Regions from separate parts of the Arthrobacter sp. GW460-12-1-14-TSB2 genome, predicted to be linked through region 4. Evidence: riboswitches for the same ligand, from Rfam matches in the RefSeq annotation. Region 4 holds a riboswitch; each other region holds the start of a gene.
The links. A riboswitch is a leader RNA that binds a small molecule or an ion and turns the genes downstream of it on or off. The one in region 4 is predicted to bind thiamine pyrophosphate.
Positions count from the first base shown of each region.

Region 1: another riboswitch for thiamine pyrophosphate. It lies ahead of thiC (phosphomethylpyrimidine synthase ThiC); the one in region 4 lies ahead of AC07YR_RS21450 (ECF transporter S component).
Region 2: another riboswitch for thiamine pyrophosphate. It lies ahead of thiO (glycine oxidase ThiO); the one in region 4 lies ahead of AC07YR_RS21450 (ECF transporter S component).
Region 3: another riboswitch for thiamine pyrophosphate. It lies ahead of AC07YR_RS02485 (bifunctional hydroxymethylpyrimidine kinase/phosphomethylpyrimidine kinase); the one in region 4 lies ahead of AC07YR_RS21450 (ECF transporter S component).

Region 1 covers NZ_JBWKYC010000006.1:18,901-23,505, reverse strand. The annotation lists gene AC07YR_RS09810 (alpha/beta fold hydrolase) at 71-805, shown strand; gene thiC (phosphomethylpyrimidine synthase ThiC) at 774-2,660, opposite strand; TPP riboswitch at 2,655-2,762, opposite strand; gene AC07YR_RS09800 (amidohydrolase family protein) at 2,847-3,935, shown strand; gene AC07YR_RS09795 (VOC family protein) at 4,015-4,605, shown strand, end outside.
Region 2 covers NZ_JBWKYC010000026.1:13,138-17,742, reverse strand. The annotation lists gene AC07YR_RS20935 (RNB domain-containing ribonuclease) at 1-299, opposite strand, end outside; gene AC07YR_RS20930 (ferritin-like domain-containing protein) at 341-1,015, shown strand; gene thiE (thiamine phosphate synthase) at 1,016-1,696, opposite strand; TPP riboswitch at 1,723-1,842, shown strand; gene thiO (glycine oxidase ThiO) at 1,835-3,166, shown strand; gene thiS (sulfur carrier protein ThiS) at 3,163-3,399, shown strand; gene AC07YR_RS20910 (thiazole synthase) at 3,429-4,226, shown strand; gene AC07YR_RS20905 (4a-hydroxytetrahydrobiopterin dehydratase) at 4,254-4,605, shown strand, end outside.
Region 3 covers NZ_JBWKYC010000001.1:519,190-523,794, reverse strand. The annotation lists gene AC07YR_RS02490 (Rne/Rng family ribonuclease) at 1-2,977, shown strand, start outside; TPP riboswitch at 3,093-3,190, shown strand; gene AC07YR_RS02485 (bifunctional hydroxymethylpyrimidine kinase/phosphomethylpyrimidine kinase) at 3,173-4,605, shown strand, end outside.
Region 4 covers NZ_JBWKYC010000028.1:27,924-32,528, reverse strand. The annotation lists gene AC07YR_RS21475 (Na+/H+ antiporter subunit D) at 1-415, shown strand, start outside; gene AC07YR_RS21470 (Na+/H+ antiporter subunit E) at 412-957, shown strand; gene AC07YR_RS21465 (MrpF/PhaF family protein) at 954-1,232, shown strand; gene mnhG (monovalent cation/H(+) antiporter subunit G) at 1,222-1,698, shown strand; gene AC07YR_RS21455 (DUF4235 domain-containing protein) at 1,724-1,987, opposite strand; TPP riboswitch at 2,139-2,279, shown strand; gene AC07YR_RS21450 (ECF transporter S component) at 2,353-2,985, shown strand; gene AC07YR_RS21445 (ABC transporter ATP-binding protein) at 3,002-4,605, shown strand, end outside.

The DNA of each region.
Region 1 (4,605 bases), on a different contig from region 4:
GGGCAACTTGATTGTCGGCGGGTTCAATGTCGCCCGCTGAATTATCCGGCCATTGCCATAGGGTTGGGGCATGTTTAAGCAGCGCGTAGTGTTCGTCCACGGTTCGGGGGCCTTCGGGTCCGCCGCGTGGCCCAAGCAGCACGGCATGGCACTGGCCTACGACGCTTTGTTCCTGCGCCGCTACGGCTTTGACCCGGTGGCGGAACCTCTTGAGTCGGATTTCCAGGCCGATGCCCGGATTGTGCTGGCCGCTTTGGCGGATGAAGGGCGTGGCGCTGCCGGCGGTCATGTGGTGGCCCATTCCCAGGGCGCCATTGCGGCGATGATGGCGGCCGTGGAGCGCCCGGACCTGGTGCACTCCCTCACCCTCGTGGAGCCCGCGTGCCTGTCGCTGACCGCCGAACTGCCCGCAACGGCGGCGCACCGGGCCCTGATGCAGCCCCTTTTTGATGTGCGGCACCAGTTGGGCGACGACGATTTCCAGCGGGAGTTCGTCCGGCGTGCATTTTCCGTTCACAGTGACGGCCCGGCCACACCGGAATCGCCCAACACCGCCCGCAGGCTCCGGCTGCAGGCGCCTCCGTGGGAGGCGCCGCTGCAGATCGTCCCGGGAGTCCCCACGCTCGTGCTCACCGGCGGCTGGGAGCCGCTGTACGAGGAGATTGCCGGGTACCTGCGCGAAACCGGTGCCCTGCACCGCGTTGCTGCGGGCGGGCACCGGCCTCAGGACTCCGTGGAGGGAGACCGGGTTATCCGGTCATTTATCGCAGAGGTCAGCCGGCGTCAGCACTCGCAGGCATCTTAGCGGCGCCTTCGCCCGCCGCTGCACTATGCGAGCCCGGCAATTCCTGGCGGGGAAGCTGCAGCTCCGGAAGGTAGACCTTGCCGCCGGCTGCCAGGAATTCGTTGCTCTTCTCGCGCATTCCGGCCGCCATCTCGGCCAGCGCTGCCTGGGCTTCGGCTGAACCGTATTCGTCCCGGATGTCCTGGCTGATGCGCATGGAGCAGAACTTGGGCCCGCACATTGAGCAGAAATGCGCAGTCTTCGCCGGTTCCGCAGGCAGCGTCTCGTCATGGAAGGCTTCAGCCGTGACAGGGTCCAGAGACAGGGCAAACTGGTCCCGCCACCGGAATTCGAACCGTGCCTTGGACAGGGCGTCGTCACGTTCATGTGCCCCCGGGTGGCCCTTGGCGAGGTCGGCGGCGTGGGCGGCGATCTTGTAGGTGATCACGCCGGTCTTCACGTCGTCCTTGTTCGGCAGCCCCAGGTGTTCCTTGGGTGTGACGTAACAGAGCATGGCCGTGCCGTAGCGGGCGATTTCCGTGGCGCCGATGGCGGAGGTGATGTGGTCATAGCCCGGGGCTATGTCCGTGACTAGCGGCCCCAGGGTGTAGAAGGGAGCTCCCTTGCAGAGTTCCTGCTGGCGCTCCACGTTTTCCCTGACAAGGTGGAACGGCACATGCCCCGGGCCTTCCACCATCACCTGGACATCGAATTCCCAGGCACGCTGCGTCAGCTCAGCCAAAGTATCCAGCTCGGCGAACTGGGCGGCGTCGTTCGCGTCGGCCGTCGCGCCGGGCCGCAGCCCGTCGCCGAGCGAGAACGCAACGTCGTACTTGGCGAAGATCTCGCACAGCTCGTCGAAGTGCGTGTAGAGGAAGTTCTCCTGGTGGTGGGCCAGGCACCACCCTGCCATGATGGATCCGCCGCGGGAGACGATGCCGGTGACGCGGTTGGCCGTCAGCGGTACGTAGCGCAGCAGGACTCCGGCGTGGATGGTCATGTAGTCCACACCCTGCTCGCACTGCTCGATCACGGTGTCGCGGAAAATTTCCCACGTCAGTTTGTTGGCCTCGCCGTTGACCTTCTCCAGGGCCTGGTAGATGGGCACGGTGCCGATCGGCACCGGCGAGTTGCGGATGATCCATTCCCGGGTGGTGTGGATGTCGTCCCCGGTGGACAGGTCCATCACCGTGTCGGCACCCCACTGGGTGGCCCACTGCAGCTTGTCGACCTCCTCGGCGATGGAGCTGGTGACAGCCGAGTTGCCGATGTTGGCATTGATCTTCACAAGGAAGGCCTTACCGATGATCATCGGCTCGGACTCCGGGTGGTTGATGTTGTTGGGGATGATGGCGCGGCCCGCGGCAACTTCGCTGCGCACCAGCTCAACATCGCAGTTTTCCCGCAGTGCGACGAACTGCATTTCGGGAGTCACCACGCCCTTCCTGGCGTAATGCATCTGCGTGACGGTCCGTCCCGCGACAGCGCGGCGGGGCACCGGCTGCGCGCCCTTCCACTCCGCGGAGGCAGCGCCTCGGCGCACGGCCGACTTCCCGTCGTCGAGGAGGTTCCGTTCCCTGCCGCTGTACGGCTCGGTGTCCGCCCTGGATTCAATCCACCGGGTCCTGAACGGTTCCAGTCCCACCACGGGATCGCTGCCGGGCCCCGCTGTCCGGTAGACCCGGAACGGCGGGTTGGCCGCGCCGCCCGGCGAGTCCTCCAAGGCAATCTCGGTCACCGGCACCCGGATCCCGGTGGCTTCGTCGGCGATGAAGGCCAGTGAATGGGACTTCAGGGACTGCGTTTCATGAGTGCCCGCCTGGCCGGCGGTGGATCCATTTTGGGCACGGGACAGCTGTGTTTCTGGTGTATTCACGGAATACTCACTTCCTTCGCCGGCATTACCCGGACAGGTTCAACGGTCGCAGGCCGCGTCAGCCCGATCTCAGCCCCTGCAGGGGCACCCGTGTGGTCGTAGACGAAGCTACCACAGGCCCGGGCAGCGTCCACGTCACACGGCGTTCACATCCAACGACCGGAACCGGCGGTCTAGGCTTGAGGCATGCGTGGAATCATCGAATTCACCGGAACGGTGCTGACCGCTCCAGACCAGGAACGGGACGGCCTCTGGGCCGTGGACGGCAGGCTGACGTTCAGTCGGCCGGCGGGTCCGCCGGATGTGGTGCTGGATGGCTGGGTGCTTCCGGGCCTCGTGGACGCACACTGTCACATCGGTCTTGGACCTGACGGCGATGTGTCCGAGTCCATCGCCGAGGAGCAGGCCGTCACGGACCTGATGGCCGGCACGCTGCTGGTCCGCGACGCGGGAGCGGTACATGACACGCGCTGGATCCAGCAGCGTCCGGAGTTGCCGCGGATCATCCGGGCGGGACGCCACATTGCCAGGACCCGCCGCTATCTGCGGGGATTCGCCGTCGAAGTTGAGCCGGACGGACTGGTCGAGGCGGTGCGCAAGCAGGCGCTCGCGGGTGACGGCTGGGTCAAGATCGTGGGGGACTGGATCGACCGCGACGCCGGTGACCTTTCGGCGTCGTTCCCCGCCGCCGTGGTCCGGGATGCTGTCCGCGCCGCCCACGATGAAGGTGCCCGGGTGACGGCGCACTGTTTCGCCGAGGACACGCTGGATGACATGCTCGACGCCGGCATCGACTGCATCGAACACGGCACCGGACTCCTGCCACGGCACATACCCCGCTTCGTGGAACAACGCGTCCCGATTGTTCCCACGCTGATCAATACTGCGACGTTCCCGGACATCGCGGCCCGGGCGGAAGCAAAGTTTCCGGTTTACGCAGCACACATGCGCGCCTTGTGGCAGCGGCGGAACGAGCGGATTGTGGAAGCTTTCGAGGCGGGCGTCCCGATCTACGCCGGGACAGACGCGGGCAGCGTCATCGGCCACGGCCGGATAGTGGATGAGATCCATGCGCTCCACACCGCCGGCCTGCCGGCGGCGGCGGCGCTCGACGCGGCGTCGTGGGGCGCCCGGAAGTGGCTGGGAGCGGACGGTATCGCCGAGGGCGCCAGCGCCGACGTCGTACTGTGCGAACAGGACCCCAGGATCAATCCGGAAACGCTGCGGAACCTCACCCACATCATTCTTCGCGGTCGGCAGCTCCACCAGGAATAAATTGAAGGTTCAAGTAATTTAACTCTATGTAAGCGTCACCGGAGGACCGGAGGCGGAGTTTCGGGAGTTTGGAGTTGCCATGACCACAGAATCCAGCAAGGACCTGCTGCCGGCGGATCTCGCCATGGGCACGGTGATGCTCAAGGTGGGGGACATGAAGCTGATGACCGATTACTACCAGCGCGCGCTCGGGCTGGAGGTCGTGGCTGAGCAGGATGGCGGCGTGTACCTTGGCCGGCGCGGAACGCCCCTGGTCCATCTCGCACCCGCACCCGGGCTCAACCTTCCGGCCCGGGGTGAAGCCGGACTGTTCCACACGGCCCTGCTCTTCGGGGACAGGCCGGCGCTCGCTGCCACGGTGGCTTCAGCGGCCCGGTATGAGCCGCGGCTGTTCACCGGGAGCGCCGACCACCTCGTCAGCGAGGCTTTCTACTTCAGCGACCCCGAGGGCAACGGCATCGAGCTGTACTGGGACCGTCCCCGTAGCGACTGGTCCTGGGAGGGGACCAATGTGGTCATGGACAGCCTTGCCCTCCCGCCGCAGCGGTTCCTGCAGGAATTCCTGACCGAGGAAGCGGTAAGCGGGCAGCGTGAGGCGCATGCCGGCGTCGGGCACGTCCACCTTCAGGTGGGCGACGTCCAGTCGGCCCATGACTTCTACGTGGGCACC
Region 2 (4,605 bases), on a different contig from region 4:
GGTGCCACAAAGGACGGCACATCGGCGATGGCGTAGAAAACCTTGTACCCGTCGCCTGACCGCTCGATGAACAGGGCCTGGTCCAGGTCCGTGGACGACGCCGGATCTATGGTCACAAAGCCCACATCCGTGAGGTCCAGGTCCGGCATCTTGTGTTCCGCAATGGCCGCCAGCGCATCCTGAAGGACATCATCAGGAAACGGCCCCGGCAGCTCCAACTCCGTACGGAGCGCGTTCAACGCGTCGGCCAGCCGGTTGGTCTGTTCGTGGACACTTGGAGTTAGGCGATGATGGGACACGAAAGTCAGGTTAGCTCCATTTCCGCCATTAGTCTTGGACGATGAGCTCAACCCCGGCTGACACTGCTCGCTACAACCGCTTCGTCGCGGACCTGTTCGGAATGATGGCATACGGCGAGCTTTCGGCCTTTGAGCGGTTTGCCGCCGACGCACGGTATTCACCCACCCTCCACGACCGGGCGGTGCTCGGCAGGATTGCCGTAGTGGAGTTCCGGCACTACGAACTGGTGAGCGCCCGGCTCGAGGCCAGGGGGATCGACGCCGAGGACGCCATGTTGCCTTTCCAGCCAGCCGTGGACTACTTCCATTCGCGGACACGCCCGGCCGACTGGTACGAATCGCTGATGAAGGCCTACGTCATCGACACGGTCTCTGCCGACTTCTACCGGGCCATCTCACAATACGTCGACGCCGAAACGCGGGAACTCATCGAACAGATCCAGGCCTCCGATGAAACGACGGAGGTTCTCCGCGACCGGCTCAAGGGTGCCCTCGCCGATGATCCCAGGCTCGCCTCCAGGCTGGCGCTGTGGGGCAGGCGGCTGCTGGGCGAAGCCCTGACCCAGGCGCAGCGCGTCAGCTATGAGCATGCGTTCCTGGGAAGCCTGATCGGCGGCGAGGACACCGCCGAGGCGAAAGCCCTGGTCAGCGGCCTGATCGCCGGGCTGGCGGAAAACCACTCCAAGCGGATGACGCAGCTCGGACTGACCGGATAGTCAGGATGCGCCGGTGTCGAGCGCTTCGAGCAGTGACCGCGCGGCCGCGGCGGGATCGTCCGCCTCGGTGATGGCGCGGACCACCACAATCCGCTGCGCCCCTGCAGCCACCACCGGCTCAACGTTGCCCAGGTCAATGCCGCCGATGGCGAACCACGGAACCGTCGTCCCGGCGGCCGCTTCTTCGTCGGCGGCGCCCGCCGCGTAGCGGAGCAGGTCGAGGCCGACGGCGGCCCGCCCCGGCTTCGTGGGGGTGGCCCAGACCGGCCCCACGCAGAAGTAGTCCAGTCCTCCGGTACCGCGGGATGCGGCCCTGGCGGCGTCGATCTGCCCGGTGCTGTGCGTTGACAGGCCGATGACGGCTTCGTTGCCGAGGAACTTCCGGGCCGCCGCCAGCGGAAGATCCTTCTGTCCGATGTGGAGCACGGGCGCGCCGGAAAGCGAGGCGATGTCCGCGCGGTCGTTGACCGACCACAGGCGCCCGTGGCGGCGCGCAGCGGACTCCAGCACAGCAAGAAGTTCGAGCTCTTCGGCCGCCTCCAGGTTCTTGTCGCGGAGCTGGATGATGTCGACGCCACCGGCGTAGGCGGCATCCACGAAGTCTTCGAAATCGCCGCGGTCCGTGCGGGCGTCAGTGCAGAGGTACAGGCGGGCATCGGTGAGGAGAGCTTGCTCGGTCATGGCACCAGCCTAGTTCCCCTAAACTGGGGGAGTACCGCGGGAGCCCGCAGCAGCTGTCACAAAGCTGCAGGGCTGAGAGGGCGTCAGAGCCGACCGCTTGACCTGATCCGGTTAGTACCGGCGTAGGGAAGGATGACTATGGCCCCGCATACCCCAGCAGGCAGCCCCGCCGCGCGCAGCCGCGACATCAGCGCCGACGTCGCCGTGGTTGGCGGCGGAATCATCGGCCATGGCATCGCCTGGGAGGCCCGGCAGTCGGGCCGGTCCGTGGTGCTCATCGATGACGCGCCCGGTACGGGAGCGAGTTGGGCCGCCGCCGGCATGCTGGCACCGGTCAGCGAACTCCACTACCAGGAGGAGGACCTCCTGGAGCTCATGCTTCACTCCTCAGGGCTGTGGCCCGCGTTTGCGGCGAGCCTTGAAACCGAGGGGGTTCCCGGGGAATCCGGCAACGGCGGCCCGGACACCGGCTACCTCACGACGTCGACCCTCGCCGTGGGGGCCGACGCCGCCGACCGCCGCGCGCTCGCCGACCTTCGCGGCGTCCAGCTGTCGAGCGGCCTCACCGTGGAACCGCTGACCGTCAGGGAAGCGCGGGCACGGGAGCCGTTGCTGAGTCCCGGGATCTCCTGTGCCTTCGACATCCCGGCGGACCACCAGGTGGATCCCCGAAAGCTCCTCGCCCTCATCGCGGAGTCGCTGGCAGGTTCCGCCGTGCGCCGGCGGGCGGCCGGCCTGCTGTGGGAGGACGGGCGGGTCAGCGGCGTCAGCCTGGCCGGGGGAGGTGCAGTGCACGCAGCGGAGACGATTATTGCCAACGGGCTGGAGTCTGCGTCCCTCGGCGGGCTGCCCGCGGGACTGAAGCTGCCCCTCCGCCCGGTGTACGGGGACATCCTGCGGCTGCGGGTCCCCGCCTACCTGCGGCCGCTGCTGACATCCACCGTCCGCGGCATGGTCCATGGGGTTCCCGTCTACATCGTGCCCCGGCAGGACGGAACCGTGGTGATCGGGGCCACGCAGCGTGAAGACGCCCTCCCGGGGGCAGACGCTGCGGACCTTGGAGCCGGACACGCAACGCCGGTCCGTTCAGCCGTTTCAGCCGGCGGCGTCTACCAGCTGCTCCGTGACGCGCAGGTGCTGGTTCCGGCCGTCGCCGAACTGGAACTCCTGGAAGCCACGGCAAGGGCGCGTCCGGGAACGCCGGACAACGCGCCGCTGCTGGGGCGCGTAGCCGCTGCGGGAACCGGCAAGGACGTCGAAGGGCTGATCATTGCCACCGGATTCTTCCGGCACGGCGTCCTGCTCACTCCTGCGGCAGCGTCCATCTGCAGGGAGCTCATGGACGGCACCGCCGACGTCCGCTGGGCGCCTTTCCGGCCCGACCGGTTTTCCGGCCTTTCGCCAACGCCGGCAACACCGGCAACGCCACCGAACATCGTCACAATTGACCCGAACAAGGAAACAGCATGAACATCACACTGAACGGCACCGTCCATGCGGTGGACGACGGAGCGTCTGTCACCACCCTCATCAGCCAGGTCACTGGCAGGAACCTCGCCCCCAACGGGCAGGCCGCCGACGGCCGGAAGCTGGGCGTCGCAGTGGCCCGGAATTCCGAGGTGGTGCCGCGCAGCCAGTGGTTCGTCACGGCGCTCGCCGAGGGCGACGACGTCGAACTCGTTACCGCGGTACAGGGAGGTTGAGCATCATGGCAGGAACTACGGTTGCCGGCATGGCAGGGACGGCACGGCACGCGGCGGCGGACCCCTTCATCGTGGACGGTGTCCACCTGGGATCGCGGCTGATCATGGGAACCGGCGGCGCGCCCAGCCTGGACGGTCTGGGGGCGGCGCTGATCGCCTCTGGCACGGAGCTGACCACCGTGGCCATGCGCCGCTATTCCCCGGCGGAAACAGGTTCGCTGTTCCAGCTCCTGGTGGACCACAACATCAGGGTCCTGCCCAATACGGCCGGCTGCTTCACCGCACGGGACGCCGTCATGACGGCCGAACTGGCGCGGGAAGCACTGGAAACGGACTGGGTGAAGCTTGAAGTGATTGCCGACGAGCACACCCTCCTGCCGGACGCCGTGGAACTCGTGGATGCCACAGAGCAACTGGTCAACCGCGGGTTCAAGGTGTTCGCCTACACGAATGACGACCCCGTGCTGGCCCTGCGGCTGGAGAACCTCGGAGCCACGGCCGTGATGCCGCTTGGATCGCCCATCGGCACCGGCCTGGGCATCCTGAACCCGCACAACATCGAACTCATCGTTTCCAGGGCATCAGTTCCCGTGGTGCTGGACGCCGGCATCGGTACGGCGTCCGACGCGGCCCTCGCCATGGAACTGGGCTGCGACGCGGTGCTGCTGGCGACCGCAGTGACCCGGGCGCAGAACCCGGCGATGATGGGGGAGGCCTTCAAACACGCTGTCATCGCCGGTAGGCTGGCGAAGGCGGCCGGCCGGATTCCGCGCCGTGAACACGCCCTTGCCTCGTCCGCCATGGAGGGCCGGGCGGAGTTCCTGTAGCAGTCCGAACCAGGCAAGGAGCCAGCGGTGACCGGCAAGGAAGACGTTCTGACGCGAGCCCGGATCGACGCCGCCCTGGCGGACCTTCCCGACTGGAGGTACCGGCTGGGAGGCCTGGTGACCGTTTTCAAGACGCCGACGGTGGCCGGAGCGCTCGAGCTGATTGCCGCCGTCGGGCGCCTCGCCGAGGAGCAAAACCACCACCCGGACCTGGACTGGCGCTACAACAGGGTGTTCATCCGCTTCACCTCGCACGACGCCGGCTCGGAGGTGACGGAGCGTGACGTCACCGCTGCAGCGGCCGTGAGCCTGGCAGCCGCTGCTGCGTCGGCGGCCGCTGAGCCCGGCCTGTACCGGACAGTGGAGATCGCCATAGACA
Region 3 (4,605 bases), on a different contig from region 4:
AGCCCCCGTCAAAGCTGCCGACGTCCAGCCGGCCGCTGAGCCTGCCGCCGCCCAAGAGGCCGCGCCTGCTGCCGAACCCGTAGCAACAACAGAGCCGATAGCAACAGAAGAAGAGGCGGCCGCCGCAGGCCAGGAATCCGCCGCTTCCGTAGCTGCCGAGCCGGAGCAGCCTGCAGCGGCTGAAGCCGCCAGCCCCGTCGGTGCACTCTTCCTCGAACCTGGCGCCGTCACCTCCATGATTTTCCAGGCACCGGATCTGAGCGCCGTGGTCCGCCCGGCAGCCGCGCCTGCCGTGGCCAAGGAAAGCGAAGAAGAAGACACGGAGGACGAAGGCGAGGACGTCGACGCCGGCGGCTCGCGCCGCCGTCGCAGCCGCGGACGCCGTGGCCGCAGCCGGGTGACTGACCGGGAAGCTGCCAGCGAGTCCGAGGCTGGCGAAGGCGCCGCCGGGGACGAGGACGCCGATGAGGAGTCCACCGTTACCGCGGACGACGGCGTCACCTCCCGCCGTCGCCGCCGCCGCCGCCGTGGCGACCAGGACCTCGAGCTCACGGGCGGGGGAGACGACGACCCGCCCAACACCGTGACCCGCGTCCGTGCGCCCCGGGCCATCAGCGAGGCGCCGGTCAACAACCGCGTCACGTCCGTCAAGGGCTCCACCCGGCTTGAGGCCAAGAAGCAGCGCCGCCGCGAATCACGCGACACCGGCCGCCGCCGTACCGTGATCACCGAGGCGGAGTTCCTGGCCCGCCGTGAATCCGTGGACCGCCAGATGATCGTCCGCCAGCGAGACGACAGAATCCAGATCGGCGTCCTGGAAGACGGCGTCCTGGCCGAGCACTTCGTTTCGAAGACCCAGCAGGACTCCCTGATCGGCAACGTATACCTGGGCAAGGTCCAGAACGTCCTGCCCTCGATGGAAGCCGCTTTCGTGGATATCGGACGCGGCCGCAACGCCGTACTGTACGCCGGCGAGGTCAACTGGGACGCCGTCAACCTCGAGGGCAAGCAGCGCCGGATCGAGAACGCGCTGAAGTCCGGCGACTCCGTACTGGTCCAGGTCACCAAGGACCCGGTCGGCCACAAGGGCGCCCGCCTCACGAGCCAGATCTCCCTGCCCGGCCGCTACCTCGTCTACGTTCCCGGCGGTTCCATGACCGGGATCTCCCGCAAGCTGCCCGACGTCGAGCGCAACCGCCTCAAGCGGATCCTCAAGGACCGCCTTCCGGAAGATGCCGGCGTGATTGTCCGCACGGCCGCCGAGGGCGCGTCCGAGGAAGAGCTGACGCACGACATCAACCGCCTGCGCGCCCAGTGGGAAGGCATCGAGGGCCAGGCCACGTCCACCAAAATCCTTGCGCCGGAGCTTCTCTACGGCGAACCGGACCTCACCATCAAGGTAGTCCGCGACGTCTTCAACGAGGACTTCTCCAAGCTGATCGTTTCCGGCGAGGAAGCCTGGGACACCATCGAGGCGTACGTCACCTATGTGGCCCCGGACCTGGTGGGCCGGCTCGAAAAGTGGACCAAGGACACGGACATCTTCGCGGCCTGGCGGATCGACGAGCAGATCCACAAAGCCCTGGACCGCAAGGTCTTCCTGCCTTCCGGCGGCTCCCTGGTGATCGACCGCACCGAAGCCATGACCGTGGTGGACGTCAACACCGGCAAGTTCACCGGCAGCGGCGGCAACCTTGAGGAAACCGTTACCAAGAACAACCTGGAAGCGGCCGAGGAAGTGGTGCGCCAGCTGCGGCTCCGCGACATCGGCGGCATCATCGTCATTGACTTCATCGACATGGTGCTCGAATCCAACCGCGACCTCGTGCTTCGCCGCATGGTGGAGTGCCTCGGACGCGACCGGACCAAGCACCAGGTTGCTGAAGTGACCTCGCTGGGCCTCGTGCAGATGACCCGCAAGCGCATGGGTACCGGGCTCCTGGAAGTCTTCGGCGAGCAGTGCGAGGCTTGCGCCGGCCGCGGCATTGTCACCCACGACGAGCCCGTGGAGCACCGCCGCGCCAACGTTGTGGCCGCCGAGCACCACGTGCCGCGGACGGAAGCCCAGCAGCCTCCCCGTACGGAGCGTAAGAGCCGCCGCCGCGGCAAGGGCGGCCAGCCGTCTTCCGAGGCTGCTCCGCTGACGCCGGCTCCGGTGCACCACGAGCCCACGGACGCCGAGCGCCATGCCAAGGCTGAAGCGACACGCGTGGCGTTGGCCAACATCGCAGCGGCAGCGCATGCTGCCCACCTGCACGATGCCGAGGCAGGCCATGCAGCACCTGCGGCCGCGGCCGCGGCAGCACAGGCAGTGGGCCAGGCACTGGCGGCCCAGGCACAGGGCGCCCAGGCCCCGGCCGGGCAGGTACTTTCCGGGCAAGCGGGGACGCCGGCCAAGTCGGGTCCGACGCAGGCCACCCCGTCTGCACCCGCTACGGCCCGGCCCGCTAAGGTGTCGGAAGCCGAGGTGGCTGCTGCAGGGCGGCCGGCGGCTGTCCTGACGTTCGGCGGCGAAAAAGTGGCTCTGCCGTTCGTTGAGCATGCCGGGGAAGCTCCTGCCTCCGGAGCGGCCCTGACCCTTGACCGCCTGGCTGAGGCATTCGCCCACCTTGGCGAACCTGCCGCGGCTGAGGCGCCGGCATCACCGGTTGAACCGCAGGCACCGGCGGCCCAGGTACAGGCGGCTAAGACGCCGGCGACGCAGGTACAGGCGGCGCAGGCTCCTGAAGCCGACTACACCGACCACACTGCGGTGCAGGGCCGGGCCCGCCGTCCCCGCCGCAACCGGAGCGCGAGCCGTGCCCAGGGCGCAGCGAACGAGACGTCCGTGGAGCACCACGAGACTGCCCCGGTCGCCGCATCAGGGCACACCCACGAAGCTAAGGCACCTGAGCCGGCAAAGAAGGACGCGCCCGCCAAAGCGCCGGCCAACGAGCCGATCATCCTTGGCGTGGGGGTCCCGGCTTCGGAGCTCTGATCCGGCAGGCTCTGATCCGGCCAGCTGACACCGCGGGTGCGGCCCGGAACAGGCGTAGCAATACGCCGGTTTCGGGCCGTACCCGCGAGTTCGTTGCAGGGAAAAGCTAGGCTAGGGGACTGACACGGGGTGCCGCGCACAGGGCCGGCTGAGATCCAGACCCGTTGAACCTGTCCGGTTAGCACCGGCGAAGGGATGTCTCCTTTGGCTTCATCATTCCTGCCCACCCCTGCCAACGCCGCAGCGCCCGCACCAGGAGGCGGCGCCCCCTTGCGCAGTACCCCGAGGGTGCTGGCCATCGCCGGCTCCGACCCGTCCGGCGGGGCGGGGATCCAGGCGGACCTCAAGAGCATTGCCGCTAACGGGGGATACGGCATGGCTGCCATTACCGCCCTGACGGCACAGAACACCCACGGCGTCCGGGCGGTCCACGTTCCGCCGGCCGGCTTCCTGACTGCGCAGCTCGAGGCCATTAGCGATGACATCAGCATCGATGCCGTCAAAATCGGCATGCTGGGCGACTCTGCGGTGATTGCCGCTGTCCGCAGCTGGCTTGGGAAAGCCCGTCCCGCCGTCGTGGTTCTCGACCCCGTGATGGTCGCCACCAGCGGGGACCGGCTCCTGCAGGAGGCTGCCGAGGAGGAACTGCGCGAACTGCTGCCCCTGGCCGACCTCATCACGCCGAACCTGGCCGAACTGGCGATGTTGCTCCATGAACCCCTGGCGAACGACTGGGAAGCGGCACTCGCCCAGGGCAAACGCCTCGCTGCGCAGGCCGGCACCACCGTCCTTGTCAAGGGCGGACACCTCGACGGCGGCACGTGCCCCGACGCCCTCGTCAACACCGAAGGGCTGCTCGCCCAGGACGTTGTGGTGGTCCCGGGCGCGCGGATCGACACCAGGAACAGCCACGGCACCGGCTGTTCCCTGTCATCGGCCATGGCCACCGCGCAGGCAAGGCTGGGGGATTGGGAGGCATCCCTGCGGGCAGTGAAGCCGTGGCTGCAGGGAGCGCTCCGGGAAGCCGAAGCACTGGAGGTGGGAACGGGCAACGGCCCGGTACACCATTTCCACCATCTGGCCCCGAAGGGCCAGGATGCGCTGGCTGCAGGAGAGTTCGCAGCGGCGCTCCGGCAGGACGCCGGGCCGGACCTGGACGACATCTACGGGCTGGACTTCATCCGCGGCCTGGCCGACGGCTCCCTTACCGAGCAGCACTTCGCGTATTACCTTGCCCAGGACGCCATCTACCTGAACGGCTATTCCAGGGTCTTGTCCCGTGCCGCCGCTATTGCCCCCACCGAGGCCGAGCAGCTCTTCTGGGCGCGGTCGGCCCAGCAATGCCTGGAAGTCGAGTCCGAACTGCACAGGACGTGGCTCAGCACCCGGACCGTGGACGCCGCCTTGGGACCGGTCACCAAGTCCTACGTGGACCACCTGCTGGCCTCATCTGTTTCCGGAAGCTACGGAGTGCTCGTGGCCGCCGTGCTGCCGTGCTTCTGGCTGTACGCCGAGGTGGGTGCCACCTTGCACGGTCAGTTCCAGGCGGCCGGGTCGCCGTCGGGCCATCCCTACGCCGACTGGCTTCGCACGTACGCGGACGAAGAATTCGCCGCCGCCACCAGGGA
Region 4 (4,605 bases):
GGCCTACGCCCTGGTGGTCGGAGGCGTCGTGACCAGCCTGCTGACGCTCCTTGCCGTCGCCCGCGTGTGGAACCGCGCATTCTGGCGCAAGCCCGAGGACGCAGAGAACCCCGACCCCGTGCTGCTGGCGGCCCCCGAGGACTCCGACACCGGCGACCGGGCGGGCAAACGCAACGTCACGCTCTTGCCGCGGACCATGGTGGGATCAACCCTGGGGCTCGTTGCCTTCGGCGTGGCGCTCACCGTCTTCGCCGGGCCGCTCTTCAGGGTGGCGGACCAGTCGGCCGTGGACATGCTGGACAGGTCCTCCTACATCCAGGCGGTGCTGGGCGAAAACGCTCCCGTGCCCCCGATCGCGCAGCCTGAACCTGCGGTCCCGCAGCCGGAAGGCCCGCAGCCGGAGGGCCAGAAATGAACCGCCGACGGATCTCTATCCGGCAGGAACTGCCCCTCCTCGTCTGGCTCGTGTTTGTCTGGTGTGCGCTGTGGCAGGACTTCAGCCCCGGAAACCTCCTGTTCGGCGCCCTCATCGCCGTGGTGGTGGCGCGGTTGTTCTACCTGCCCCCGGTGGAACTGGGCGGCCGGTTCAGCATTGTGCGTGCCGTCCCGTTTGCCATCGTCTTCCTTGGCAAGGTGGTGGCCGCCAGCTGCCAGGTGCTGTACCTGGCAGTGGCCCGCGGCCCCAAGGTGACCAACGCCGTCGTCGCCGTCCAGCTCCGCAGCCATTCGGACCTGATGGTCACTGCCACCGGCCACGTCATCTCGCTGATTCCCGGCTCACTGGTGGTGGAGGTGGACCGCTCCACGTCCACGCTCTACATCCACGGGCTGAACGTGCGGAGCGGGGAGGACATCGTGAGCCTGCGCAAGGAAGTCCGGGATGCCGAGGCAGCACTGATCAGGATCATGGGCACGCGTGAAGAACTGGCCGCACTGAAACAGGAGGTGGGCGCATGATGGAAGTCGTCCTGACCGTAACGGCCGTGATCCTGTCACTGGCGGCAGCGGGCGCCATTGTCCGGATCGCCATCGGCCCGTCGCTGTTGGACCGGGTGCTGGCCTCGGACGTGCTGCTGGCCATCATCGGGGCCACGCTCTGCATCGACATGGCCGTGAACCGGCACCTGAACAACCTGATGCTGCTGGTGGCGCTGTCCATCATCGGGTTCATCGGGTCCGTCACGGTGGCGCGCTTCGTGGCCGACCGGCGGGAGCACCCCAATGAATCCTGAACCATCCGCCGTCGACACCATCATTGACGCAGTCTCGGCCGTTTTTATGGTGGTGGGCGCCGTGATGTCCCTCGGCGCGGCCATTGGCCTGTTGCGCTTCCCCGACCTGATGAGCAGGATGCACGCCGCCACCAAGCCGCAGGTGCTGGGCCTATTCCTGCTGCTGGCTTCGGTTGGCCTGCAGCTGCGGACCTGGTGGGTGTGGCCCGTGCTGTTCGTGGCGTGGATCTTCCAGGTCCTCACCGTTCCCGTGTCCGCGCACATGGTGGGCCGGGCCGGCTACCGCACCAAGCACCTGCACAGGGAGCTGCTGACGACGGACGAGCTGGAGGCCGTGGTGCAGAAGGCAGCGGACAAGAAAACCGCCGATAGGCAGGACCCGGGCAGGCAGGACTCAGGCAGGCAGGACCCGGACAAACGCGCAGCGCACGACGACGGTCCCGCCGATGACGGCGCCCCAGCCTAGGGGGACCCCGTAGGAAGGTTGGGGCCTAGACGATGTCCTGGCTCTTGGCGAAGCGGGTGATGGCACGCTGCGTGCCCCGGTTGGCCAGGACCTGGATGATGGCGCTGACAGCCGCGGAGATCAGCGCAAAGGTCAGGGCGCTGCGCAGGGTGGTGGGGACGTCGTTCTTGTCGCCCTTGGGGGGCTTGCGGCCGGTGACCTTTTCCCAGACGACGTCAACGGCCTTCGTGCCGGCGAATCCGGCCAGCAGGCTCACTCCGGTTCCAAGCAGCTTGATGAAAAAACTCATTCCAGTACCCCTTACAGGTGGGAGACGGCGGAAACAGGGCTTCCCCTAGCCTAGCCGCATCAGCCCGCCCCCATCACCGCGCATTGTGACAGTCGGCCCCGGGATTTCGCGGGCCTGCGGGTGTAAACTGAGCCACGCCCATAAGGGCGAATTAATACGACAGGGGAGCGTCGCCGTCGGGGTCACTGGAGCAGTCCAGGAACCGGAGGCGGGCGCTGAGAGTGCGGGCAGCCGCAGACCCTCGAACCTGATCCGGTTAGTACCGGCGCAAGGGAGTCGAGTTCTCAGAGTGTCCGGCAGCAGGCGGCGGAAGCCGCGGCCCTGGCCGGGAAACACTCTCCCCTCCTGTACCTCAGGAGGACGACATGACTGATATTTCTGCAAAGCAGGCGTTGCCGCACAGCAAGTACACCTGGCGCGTGGTGGACATTGTGGTGGCTGCGTTGATCGCAGTGGCCGGCGGCGTCATTTTCTGGGCCTGGTCCCAGGGGGCCGCCGCCGTTTCGCCGGCCATGAACGCCGTTTACCCGCCCCTGACCGGCCTCATCGCCGGCGGCTGGATGATTCCCGCCGTCCTGGGCATGCTGATCATCCGCAAGCCCGGAGCCGCCCTGTTCTGTGAAACGGTGGCTGCCACCGGCGAGCTGATCATGGGCTCGCAGTACGGCGCCTCGGTGCTGTTCTCCGGCTTCGTGCAGGGGCTCGGCGCCGAAATCATCTTCGCGGTGTTCGTTTACAAGAAGTTCAACCTGCCCGTTTCGTTGCTGGCCGGTGCCGGTGCAGGCCTCTTCTGCGGCCTGAACGACTCGTTCGCTCCGTGGGGCTGGAACATCGCCTACGCTGCCGGCGACAAGCTCGCTTACATCATTTTCACCGCCATTTCCGGCGCCATCATTGCCGGTGCGCTGTCCTGGGTCGCCACCCGCGGCCTGGCCCGGACCGGTGTGCTCAGCTCCTTTGCCTCCCGCAAGGCAGCAACGGAGCCCGTCTTCTCCTGACGAACGCACCCCGCTCATGACATCTTCGGACAACGTCCGCCCGGCAGCGGTCACGGCACGCGGCTGGGGCTGGCGGCACGCCGGCCGGTCCCGGCCCGCCGTCCGCGGCCTGGACCTGGACATTCAGCCGGGCGAACGCGTGCTGCTGCTGGGCCCCTCCGGCGCCGGCAAATCGACGCTGCTGCACGCCCTCGCCGGCGTGCTCGGCGACAGCGACGCCGGCGCCCACCACGAGGGCGTGCCGGACGCCGACGACTCAGACGAGACGGGCACCCTCCTGATCGACGGCGCCCCGCCGCGTGCACAGCGCGGCCGCGCCGGCCTGATGCAGCAGGACCCCGAGACGCAGGTGGTCCTTTCCCGCGTGGGGGACGACGTCGCCTTCGGCGCCGAGAACCTTGCCGTGCCTCGTGCGGACATCTGGACACGCGTGGGAGAAGCGCTCGACGACGTCGGGCTGGCCCGCCTGCCGCTGGACCACCCGACGTCGGCCCTTTCCGGCGGACAGAAGCAGCGCCTGGCGCTCGCCGGCATCCTTGCCATGCGCCCGGGACTGCTGCTCCTCGACGAGCCCACCGCCAACCTTGACCCCGCAGGGGTCCTGGAGGTCCGGGACGCCGTGGGCCGGTGCTTGGACAAGACCGGGGCAACGCTGGTGGTGGTGGAACACCGGGTGGGCGTGTGGAAAGACCTGGTGGACCGGATCGTGGTGCTGCAGCCGGGTTCGGCCACGGATTCCGCAGTGCTCCTGGACGGGCCGCCGGACCAGGTCCTGGCAGAAGCCCGGGACATGCTCGTTGCCGCCGGCGTCTGGGTGCCCGGGTACGTGCCCGCCACCCGGGCACGGTCCGGTGCCGCACTGGTGGGTGCCGCGGGAGCGCACGGTGCGGGAGTGAACGGCGCGGGAGTGCCGGCGGCCGCGGGTGTGCCCGGTAACGGGAACCTCCTGCTGGCCGCGGAGCGCCTAGCCGTTTCCCGCGAACGTCCACGCCGGCGCCGGTTCAAGGCGGTTCCGCCGGTACCGGTGCAATCCGGCATTACGGCGCAGGTCCGGGCCGGGCAGGCGCTGACCATCACGGGCCCGAACGGATCCGGCAAGTCCACGTTTGCCCTGACCCTCGCCGGGCTGTTGCGCCCGGTGGCCGGCAACGTTTCCGCCACGGTGGACCTCAGCGAAGGCGCCGGCATTGACCCGTACAAGTGGAAGGCGGAGCAGCTGATCGCGCGGATCGGTACCGTGTTCCAGGAACCGGAGCATCAGTTCGTCACCGGCCGGGTGCTGGACGAGCTGATGTTCGGTCCGCGGCATCTTGGCCATGGCGAGGAACGCGTGGATGAACTCCTGGAGCGCCTCCGGCTGACCAAGCTCGTGGACGCGAACCCCTACACTCTCTCGGGTGGCGAGAAGCGCAGGCTGTCCGTGGCCACCGTGCTGGCCGCCCATCCCCGGGTGCTGATCCTGGACGAGCCCACCTTCGGCCAGGACGCCAACACCTGGGCGGAGCTGGCGTCCTTCCTGTCGGAACTGCTCGACGCCGGCACCGCCGTGGTGTCCGTGACCCACGACCAGGAGTTCAGCGACGTCCTGGGCGGCACCGAGCTGAAACTGGGTGCGCCCGA